DNA from 3 places in the Micromonospora sp. NPDC023956 genome. Region 3 is predicted to be linked to each of the others. Evidence: riboswitches for the same ligand, from Rfam matches in the RefSeq annotation. Region 3 holds a riboswitch; each other region holds the start of a gene.

Region 1 (3,263 bases), on a different contig from region 3:
GGTCGAAGAAGCGCAGGGCGAGATCGAGGTCGTGCACGGTGGCCACCAGGGTTCGGGCGCGTGTGGCGAAGACCTCCAGGAGGTCGAGCTGCCAGGCGACGTCGAGGTGGTTGGTCGGCTCGTCGAGCAGCACCGTCGGGCACTGCTGGGCCAGGCCGCGGGCCAGGACGGCCCGGCGCCGCTCGCCGCCGGATAGCTGGTCGGCGACGGTGTCGATCCGGCCGGCCAGTCCGACGGCGTCGAGGGCGCCGAGCACGAGATCGCGCTCGGCGCGGCCACCGCGGGCCCAGGGACGGGTCTGCGGCACCCGGCCGAGGGCGACCATCTCCCCGACCCGCAGCTCGGAGGTCGTCACGTCCTCCTGAGGCACGTAGGCGAGCTGCCGGGCGCGTTCCCGGCTCCGGAGCCGCCGCAGATCGATCAGTCCGCCCCGCCCGTCGGCGATCAGCGCGGTTCCGGAGCTGGGGTGCAGCACTCCGGCCAGCACCCGCAGCAGCGTCGTCTTCCCGGCGCCGTTGACCCCGACGATGCCGAGCCGGCTGCCGTCGGCGACGTCGAGGTCGACTCCACGCAGCACGGTACGACCGCCCATCCGGGCGGAGACGTCGTGCAGGCGCAGGGCGGGGGTCATCGGTCACCACCGAACCGGTACGAACCTCGGCCCATGAGCAGCAGGAACAGGGGCGCCCCGAGCACGCCTGTCACCACGCCCAGGGGAATCTCCTGCGGTCGCACCACCACCCGGGCCAGCACGTCGACCCAGACGAGGAACACCGCACCCGCCACCGCCGCGACCGGCAGGACGACCCGGTGCCGGGCGCCCACCACCAGCCGGGCCGCGTGCGGAACGATCAGCCCGACGAACCCCACTCCCCCGCTGACCGCCACCAGCACACCGACGACCACGGACAGGATCACGAACAGCGCCGTACGCAACGCGGCCACGTTGATCCCGAGAGCTGCGGCCGTCTCCGGCCCGGCTGCCAGCGCGTCGAGCCAGCGATGCACCACCAGCAAGCCGGCCGCGAGGACGACGACGAACGCGGCGGGTATCACGAGCTTTTCCCAGGTGGCTCCGCCGACGCTACCCAGCATCCAGAACATCACCGAGTTCGCCGCGCGCTCATCGTCGCTGAGAAAGACCAGCAGCGAGGCAATCGCTGAGAACCCGGAGGAAAGGACGACACCGGAGAGCACCAGCCGGATCGGGGTCAGTCCGCCCTGCGCGGTGGCGATCAGCCAGATCAGCAGCGCGGATCCGACCGCCCCCAGCAGCGCCCCGGTCGAGACTGCGTAGAGGCCCAGCCCGGCAAGCGCGCCGGTGGTGAGGGCCGCGGTGGCGCCCACCGAGGCGCCCGAGCTGATACCCAACAGGTAGGGGTCGGCCAGTGAGTTGCGTACCAGGGTCTGCATGCCGGCCCCGGCGATCGCCAGGCCCGCGCCCACGACCAGCGCCAGCAGCGCGCGGGGCAGGCGCAGTTCCCAGATGATGACGTCCCAACGGCCGGCCGGCTCGCCGGAGAAACGGTCGGTGACCGCCGCGACGACCTCGGTGAGCGGGATTCGCTCGGAACCGAAGGCCAGCGAGGCGATCACGCTCAGGACCGACGCGACGGCCAGCACGAATAACAGCGGCCAGAACGGCAGCCTACGCCGGGGCATGATGCGGCCTCTCAAGTCTGGAGACTCTGATCGCGAGAGTCCACCGACGAGCATGTGAGCCGACAGGTCTTCGGACTTGGGGTCAACCGGCGGCACGGCCTTCCCAGAGAAGTAGTCTCCAGTGGCGAAATCGTGCCGCCGTCGCCCGTACCGCTGCGCGCCAGTCCCGGAATCTCACCGGAGTTCCCTGGCATCCCTCAGGATGCGGTCGACTCGACCGGGACAGTACCCGCACCAGGCGGATTCCGCCACCGAGGATCCCACCCTCGTGACATCGACCGTTGCTCTGCGTCGAGCCGCCACAGCGTGTGCGAGATTCCCCGCGATCGCCGGGATCTCAGCGGCCCGCAGATGACGACTGTTCCTTCAACGACCGCGTCCGCATCGATCGAAGAGTTCCAAGGTACGCCGAGGGTGAGCTGGCCACCCGCCCCCGGTCCGCCACTGGTTTCGGCCCGCTGCTGCGGCTGCACTTCAAGGACTGCCGGCACGCTGACCGGGTCAGCGAGGTCACCCGCCAGCCGCCGGCCACACCCGAGGGCGGTGGGGCGGCCCGGTCGAAGTGCCGCCGACAGGCCGGGCCGGATTCACGCTTCACTGCGGTCCGGTTGCCGACAGTTGTTCGGCTGGATTGGCTCAGGCGTGGTGGGCATCCTGTGCGGATGCGTTCACGACCTGCCACTGCTGTTCAGGAATGTGAGCCGGTGACGGGGTTCGCATACACGGATCCGGTGGAGAAGAAGACGCGGTCGTTGGACTTGGATGGTGGGACGCAGATCCCGGCCGGTGGAACTGCTCAGTAACTGGGTGGCCTGGATCTCGACGGGATTCTTGACGAGGGCCTCGGCAGGCGTTGCGTCGTGGGGCGACCCCCGAAGCCGCGCCCCCACCGAAGGAGCGCGACTCGGTGGTCTCGACGCCGAGCAGCGAGGCGGCGTGACGCACCGGCTCGGTGTCCTGCTCCGTCGGCACTGTCCTCAGGATTGTCCTCATATCCATCTGGCCCGATGCGGATGATCCGCGGCAGAGGGCGGCGGATACGACGAAGGCCCTGGTCAGATGTACTGACCAGGGCCTTTCGGTTGCCGAGCCGCCTGACGGAATCGAACCGTCGACCTACGCATTACGAGTGCGTCGCTCTAGCCGACTGAGCTAAGGCGGCAACGATCGTCAAGTGTACGGCACGCACCCCGCCCCGGTCCCCCGGGATCCCTCCGACGCCGTCCCCTCCGGGGCCGGGCAGCCGCACCTCACCCGGCGGTGAACCGGACAACTACGGTCGGACCGTCCAGCACCAGACAGCGTTACCCATCCGGGCCGGATACGCTCCGCGGCGTGAGTGACGACCGCCCCTCGCCCACCACCCCGCCGGAGGCGACCAGCGCCGACGGGGGTCACCCCCGCCGCCCGCGCAGCACGGAGCCCCGGGAGCTGGGCTTCACCCCCCGCAAGGCGGTGCCGTGGCTCGCGCCGTTCCTGCTGATCAGCACCGGCATCCGTACGCTGCTCGCGATGTTCTTCGGGGCGTACCTGGACAAGCGGGAGTTGCAGAACGCCTTCTCGGACGGGGTGTTCCGCCAGGTCGGGCCGGACGGTGGGCT
Region 2 (3,263 bases), on a different contig from region 3:
CCACCGGGTGCCAGCCTTCCCGGATCCGGTGCGCCTCGGAGACGCTCTGGTTGACCTGTGCTGCCTGCTTGTACGCCAGGTGCCCGCCGAGGTACGCCCCGGCACCCGCCGCGCCGAGGCCGAGGTAGGCCAGCGTCCGCCCGAGGTTGTGCCGACCGGTCAACCGGGCGGCCAGCGAGCCGGCGTAGCAGGCCAGCCCGACGGTGTTCGAGGCGGCGTGCACCAGCCCCACCCGGCGCTGCTCTCGGTCCAGGGACGCCCAGTCGTTGAGTCCGGTGACGGCGGCCGGCAGGGCGCTGGCCGTACCGACGGCCACCAGCGCGGTCGCCGCCCGGCGCTGGCCGGGCATGGCGTCGAGAACGGCGGCGCTGATCCACGCCCCGACCGGCACCTGCACCAGCGCCGGATGCAGCGGATGCCCCAGCCACACGCCGTGCAGCAGGTCACGGACGCGCTGTGGGCGGAGGGTGGCCTGCACCGCCCGCTGGAGGCGGTCGCCGACCCGGTCCAGCCCCGTCGCCTGCTCGATCTTCATCAAGAGTGCTCGCACCCGTACCGACTTCCCGGTCCGGGGGCCCGCAAACCGGGCGGCGGTGACGAACTCCCCACCGCCTGACGCACGTGCGGACGGGGCCGGGATCCGGCGCCGTGACCGACTGGCCACGAGCGGGTCCGGGGTGGGGGGCGGCTCCCTGCTCGGGCCGCCCCCACCCGACGGACGTGGTCACATCCGCGTCACCGCCTCAGGGGCGCGGCGTCCACCGATCCCGGTGGACCGCCTCGGCCAGCGGACGGGCCTGCCGCCAGCCGTGCCGGGCCAGGTCCGGCACCGCCTCGAAGTGGGTCACCGGCCCGAGGCAGAGCCAGGCGACCGGCCGGATGCCGGGCGGGATGTCGAGCAGGTCGGCCAGCCAGGGTTCCCGGTAGAAGGAGACCCAGCCGACGCCGAGCCCCTCGGCGGTGGCGGCGAGCCAGAGGTTCTGGATGGCCAGGCAGGTCGAGTAGAGGCCGGTGTCGGCGATGGCGTGCCGGCCGAGCACCGCCGGCCCGCCCCGCGACTGGTCGTGGGTGACCACGATCGACAGGCTCGACTCCAACACGCCGTCGATCTTGATCCGGGCGAACCGTTCGGCCGCCTCCCCCGTCAGGGTGGCGGCGAAGACGTCCCGCTCGGTCCGGACGTGCTCGTGGAACCGGCGTCGGGTGTCGTCGTCGCGCACCACGACGAAGTCCCAGGGCTGGGAGTAGCCGACGCTCGGTGCGGCGTGCGCCGCGGTCAGCACCCGGTGCAGGGCCTCGTCGGGCACCGGCTCCCCGGTGAACTGGGCGCGTACGTCCCGACGGCGGTGGATGACGTCGTACAGGTCCATGGCAGGCTCCCGCTGCGCTCGGCCCACCCGGGCAGGGGTGGGCGCGTGACGCGAGGCCGGTCTTCGGACTCCCGGATCGACGCCGTGCCGTCCGCCTTCCCAGCCCTTCCGGACCAGTGGCTGCGCTGCTCGCGCGTGGACGGTGGCTCCCCGGTCACCGCGGCGGGCCCGTGCCGGATTCGCACCGGCTTCCCGATTCTCCCCGCTCACGCGGGGCACCTCACTGTGTCGTGCCGCCAGCATGGTAGCCGGAGGACGGGATTACGGTCGCCCTCCGATCGGGTCGGCCGGCATGCTGCACCCATGTACGCGCACGCCCTCCGTCATCCGCAACCGCCTCCCACCACCGCCGTCGCCCGGCTCGTCGGTGTGGTCGGTCGACCGGACGCCGTACCGCCGCCGCTGCTGATGCTGCTCGGGATGTTCTCCACCCAGCTCGGCGCGGCCGTGGCCAAGCACCTGTTCGGCACCACCAGCCCCGGTGGCACCACCACGCTGCGGCTCGGCTTCGCCGCGCTGATCCTGCTCGCGATCGCCCGTCCCGGACTACGGCTGGGTTGGCGTACCGCCGGGCTGGTGGTCGGGTTCGGCCTGATGCTCGCGTTGATGAACCTCAGCTTCTACGCCGCCCTGCACCGGGTGCCGCTCGGCGTGGCGGTGACCATCGGGTTCGCCGGGCCGCTGCTGGTGGGGCTGGCCGGCAGCCGTCGACTGCTCGACGTGCTCTGGGCGGTGCTGGCCGGCGGTGGCGTCCTGCTGATCAGCGGCCTGGGCGGGACGGCGGTCGACGGCCTCGGGCTGCTCTTCTGCGTCTGCACCGCGATCGGCTGGGCCGGCTACGTGGTGTTCGGCGGGGCGGTCAGCAAGCGGGTACCCGGCACCCGGGGGCTGGCCCTCGGCATGGCCGTCGGCGCGCTCGCCGTGCTGCCGTTCGGCGTCGCGGGGAGCGGCAGCGCACTGCTCGACCCGGGGATCCTGCTCCTCGGCGTCGGCGTGGCGCTGCTGTCGTCGGTACTGCCGTACTCGGCGGAGATGTCCGCTCTGCGCCGGATGCCGGCCCGGGTCTTCGCGGTGCTGCTGAGTCTCGAACCGGCGATCGGCGCGCTGGTCGGTCTGGTCCTCCTCGGCGAACTGCTCACCTGGCCGCAGTTCCTCGGCGTGGGCTGCGTGGTCGGTGCCGCACTCGGCGCCACCCTGGTCCGCCCCGACCGGACCTGAACCGGCGGCCCGGAACCTGGATCCGACAGGCCCGGAACCTGACGGCCCCTGGAAGCCGGCGGGCCCGGATGGCGGTGACCCCGGCCGGGCCGGTGGGCTCGGGATCCGACCGGCACGGCACGACGGGCCCGGGAGCCGACGGTGCCGGGCGTCTGGCGCGGCGGGGCGGTGCCGGGCATCCTGGTCCGATGGGTGTGCGGGTCGAACGCGACGGACCGGTGACCACGGTGATCCTGGACCGACCGGCGGCCCGCAACGCCGTCGACGGCCCGACCGCGCGGGCGCTCGCCGACGCGTTCCGCGCCTTCGAGGCCGACCCGGCCGCCGCTGTTGCCGTGCTCTGGGGCGCGGGCGGCAGCTTCTGCGCCGGTGCCGACCTCAAGGCCATCGGTACGCCGAGCGGCAACCGCGTGGAGTCGGAGGGGGACGGCCCGATGGGGCCGACCCGGATGTCGCTGACCAAGCCGGTCGTCGCCGCGATCTCCGGGTACGCCGTGGCCGGCGGTCTGGAGCTGGCCCTCTGGTGCGACCTGCGGGTCGCCGAGGCGGACGCGGTGCTCGGTGTCCTCTGTCGGCGCTGGGGGGTGCCGCTGGTCGACGGCGGCACGGTACGCCTGCCCCGGCTGATCGGCGAGAGTCGGGCGATGGACCTGATCCTCACCGGCCGACCCGTGC
Region 3 (3,263 bases):
GCGACCTCGGTCACCGCCGCCGGCACCCCGAGCCGGACCAGCCTCGGCAGGACGTCGGACAGCGGAGTGGTGGCGCTGAACAGCAACAGGCAGAGCAGGGCCGCCGCCGCTCGTCCGGTGGTCGTCGCCGCCACCCCGAACCCGGCCGGGTTCCAGCCCAGCCGGGTCGGGGAGTGCACGGAAACCAGCAGTGGCAGCGCGGAGGTGGCGATGAACAGCGCCGGCACCCGGGCCGCCCGCAGCAGCACCGGCACCGGAACCCGGGCCGGACCGACCAGCAGCAGTGCGGCGGCGGTGCCCGACAACGCCGCCCCCGGCCAGGTGGGCAGGACCACCGCGCACCCCAGCAGACCCAAGGCCAGCAGGGCCTTCTCGCCCGGGTGCCGGAGCCGCCAGGGACCGGTGTGCGCGGCGACGTCGAGGGCGAACACTAGCCGGCGGAGGCGTCGGCGTCGCGCATCCGCTGCCGGGTGCGGGCGACCCCGAAGTAGTAGCCGAGGAACCCGGCTCCCACCGCTGCCTGGAGGGCGAACAGCCCCGACTCGATCTCACCGGAGGGCGGCTCGTAGATGGAGGAGAACCACGGCTCGTAGTCCGGGTGGTCGGCGACGATCGCCTCCTCGGCCTGGGCGTCCGCCCCGGTGAACGGCTCCTCCGCGGAGCCGCCGAGCCCGAGCACCAGCGGGGCCACCGCCAGGGCGACCACCGCCAGCAGCAGGAGCAGGTTGATGCGTCCGAAGCGCTTCACGCGGGCACCTCCTGGGGCTTGCGCAGCACGCCGAGGCGCCGCAGTTCGTCGCCGCTGACGCGGGTGAGCAGTCGCACCACCAGCACCGACAGCAGCCCCTCGCTGATCGCCAGGGGGATCTGGGTGACGGCGAAGATGCTGCCGAACTTCGCCACCGCGCCGAGGAAGCCGGACGTCGGGTCGGGGAACGCCAGGGCGAGCTGCACGCTGGTGACGCAGTAGGTCGCCAGGCCGCCCAGCGCGGCGGCCAGGAACACCGCCACGTCGAGTCCACCGCCGAGGCGGCGGGTGAGCAGGTAGACGGCGTAGGCGACCCAGGGGCCGACGATCGCCATCGAGAAGATGTTGGCGCCCAGGGTGCTCAGCCCGCCGTGGGCCAGCAGGACCGCCTGGAACAGCAGCACGATGCCGCCGAGGACGCTCATCACCGGTGGTCGGAACAGCACCGCGCCGAGGCCGGTGCCGGTGGGGTGGGAACAGGACCCGGTCACCGACGGGATCTTCAGGGCCGAGAGCGCGAAGGTGAAGGCACCCGCCGCTCCCAGCAACAACTTCGACTCGGGGTCCTGCCGGACCTGCCGGACCAGGGCCCGGCTGCCGTGGACGACGAAGGGTGCGGACACCGCGAACCATGCCGCTGCCTGCACCGGGGGTAGGTACCCCTCGGCGATGTGCATCGAAGACCTTCCTCTCCAGCACCTCGTGGACGAGATCACACCGTCAAGGCCGGTCTCCTGGCTCCCGGATCGATGCTTCCTCCGGCCTTCCCAGGCCGTCGGCCTAGTGGCGCAAGTCGGAGGTCACTCCCCGGTCACAGTGGCGAGGGCCGCGCCGGTCTTCCACCGGCTTCCCGAGCACCTTGACGGCGAGAGGCTATCGACCGGCGACCGGCGGGGCAAGAGTGGTGATCCAGCAGGGTCGGAACCCGGCCGCCGCCACCCGCTCCGGTGCGGCACGAGACGCAGGTCAGCGGGGTCCGGCGGTGTGACCGTCGGACCACTATTGCCAACTGTTGGCAACTACGTAAGGATTGCCCCTGCGGTGCGCTCGCCACCGTCCCGACCGGTTCCCGGCCGGAACGGTGGGGCCACGTCCGGTACGGCGACGATCGGTTCCTGTGCCGAAGTGGCCGCCACCGCGCCACGTCGTCGACCAGGAAAGAGGAAGTCGTTGCGGTCTGCGCGGATGGTGGCGCTGCTCGCCACCGGTCTTCTCGCCCTGTCCGCCTGTTCGTCCCCGACGGACACCTCCACCGCTGACGGCGGCGCCCCGCTCGTGGTGGCGACGGCGGGCGAGCCGGACACGCTCAACCCGGTGCTCAACTACGGTGTCGACGGCGGCTCGCTGATCTTCGACGGCCTCGTCGCCCGCGACGACCGCAACCAGCTGGTGCCGGCCCTGGCCCGCGAACTGCCGACCGTGTCCGCCGACGGGAGGACCGTCACGGCGACGCTGCGCGACGGGGTGGTCTTCCACGACGGCAGCCCGCTGACCGCGCAGGACGTGGTCTTCACCTATCAGGCGGTGCTGGACCCGAAGGTCGACTCGACGCTCCGGTCCGACCTGGACATGCTCGCCTCCGTCGCCGCGCCCGACGCGTCGACCGTGGTCTTCACCCTGGAGTACGCCTACGCGCCGTTCCTCCAGCGCCTCGCCCTGGGCATCGTGCCGGCGAAGGCACTGGCCGGGCAGGACGTCAACAAGGCCGCGTTCAACCGCAAGCCGGTGGGCACCGGCCCGTACCGGGTGACCTCCTGGACCCCCGGCGACCGGTTGGTGCTGGCCGCCAACGAGCGGTACTGGGGTGGCAAGCCGGCCAACTCCGGCGTGGTGGTGGCGTTCGTCCCCGACGACAACGTCCGTGCGCAGCGCACGCGGGCCGGCGAGTTCGACGCGGCGGAGCTGGCCCCGAAGCTCGCCGCCGGGTTCGACGGACGGTCCGGCCACCAGGTGCAGCGGGTGCCCACCGCCGACTACCGGGGCATCATGCTGCCGATGGGCGGGCCGGTCACCGGCGACCCGGCGGTGCGCAGGGCGTTGCACGCGGCGGTGGACCGCTCGGCGATGGTGGCCGGCGTGCTCGGCGGGGCGGGGGAGCCGGCGTTCGGGCCGATCCCGCCGACGTCGGAGTTCGCCGAGCCGTCGATCGCCGGCAAGCCGTTCGCCGACCCGGCCGCGGCCACCGCCGCCCTCGACGCGGCCGGCTGGAAGCCGGGGCCGGACGGCGTCCGGGTCAGGGACGGCCGCCCGGCCGCCTTCTCCCTGATGTACCCGGCCACCGACAGCCTGCGCAAGGAACTCGCCCTCGCGGTCACCGCCGACGCGCGGAAGGTCGGCATCAAGATCACTCCCGAGGGCCTGACCTGGGACGCGATCACCCCACGGATGAAGACCGACGCGGTGGTCATGGGCTTCGGCACGCCGTACGACCCGGACTTCGTCTCCTTCAAGCTGTTCACGTCGACCTTCGCCGGCCAGGGCTTCTTCAACCCCGGCTCGTACCGGTCGGCCGTGG

Evidence for each region. A riboswitch is a leader RNA that binds a small molecule or an ion and turns the genes downstream of it on or off. The one in region 3 is predicted to bind cobalamin.
Region 1: another riboswitch for cobalamin. It lies ahead of AB0F58_RS03510 (iron ABC transporter permease); the one in region 3 lies ahead of AB0F58_RS27590 (energy-coupling factor ABC transporter permease).
Region 2: another riboswitch for cobalamin. It lies ahead of bluB (5,6-dimethylbenzimidazole synthase); the one in region 3 lies ahead of AB0F58_RS27590 (energy-coupling factor ABC transporter permease).

What each region holds. Positions count from the first base shown of each region.
Region 1 covers NZ_JBEZZN010000002.1:225,623-228,885, forward strand. The annotation lists gene AB0F58_RS03505 (ABC transporter ATP-binding protein) at 1-631, opposite strand, end outside; gene AB0F58_RS03510 (iron ABC transporter permease) at 628-1,662, opposite strand; cobalamin riboswitch at 1,706-1,890, opposite strand; tRNA gene AB0F58_RS03515 (tRNA-Thr) at 2,751-2,824, opposite strand; gene AB0F58_RS03520 (metallophosphoesterase) at 2,998-3,263, shown strand, end outside.
Region 2 covers NZ_JBEZZN010000002.1:422,229-425,491, forward strand. The annotation lists gene AB0F58_RS04420 (Rieske (2Fe-2S) protein) at 1-550, opposite strand, end outside; gene bluB (5,6-dimethylbenzimidazole synthase) at 744-1,370, opposite strand; cobalamin riboswitch at 1,407-1,608, opposite strand; gene AB0F58_RS04430 (EamA family transporter) at 1,674-2,588, shown strand; gene AB0F58_RS04435 (crotonase/enoyl-CoA hydratase family protein) at 2,777-3,263, shown strand, end outside.
Region 3 covers NZ_JBEZZN010000021.1:13,279-16,541, forward strand. The annotation lists gene cbiQ (cobalt ECF transporter T component CbiQ) at 1-431, opposite strand, end outside; gene AB0F58_RS27585 (energy-coupling factor ABC transporter substrate-binding protein) at 431-748, opposite strand; gene AB0F58_RS27590 (energy-coupling factor ABC transporter permease) at 745-1,425, opposite strand; cobalamin riboswitch at 1,455-1,625, opposite strand; gene AB0F58_RS27595 (ABC transporter substrate-binding protein) at 1,919-3,263, shown strand, end outside.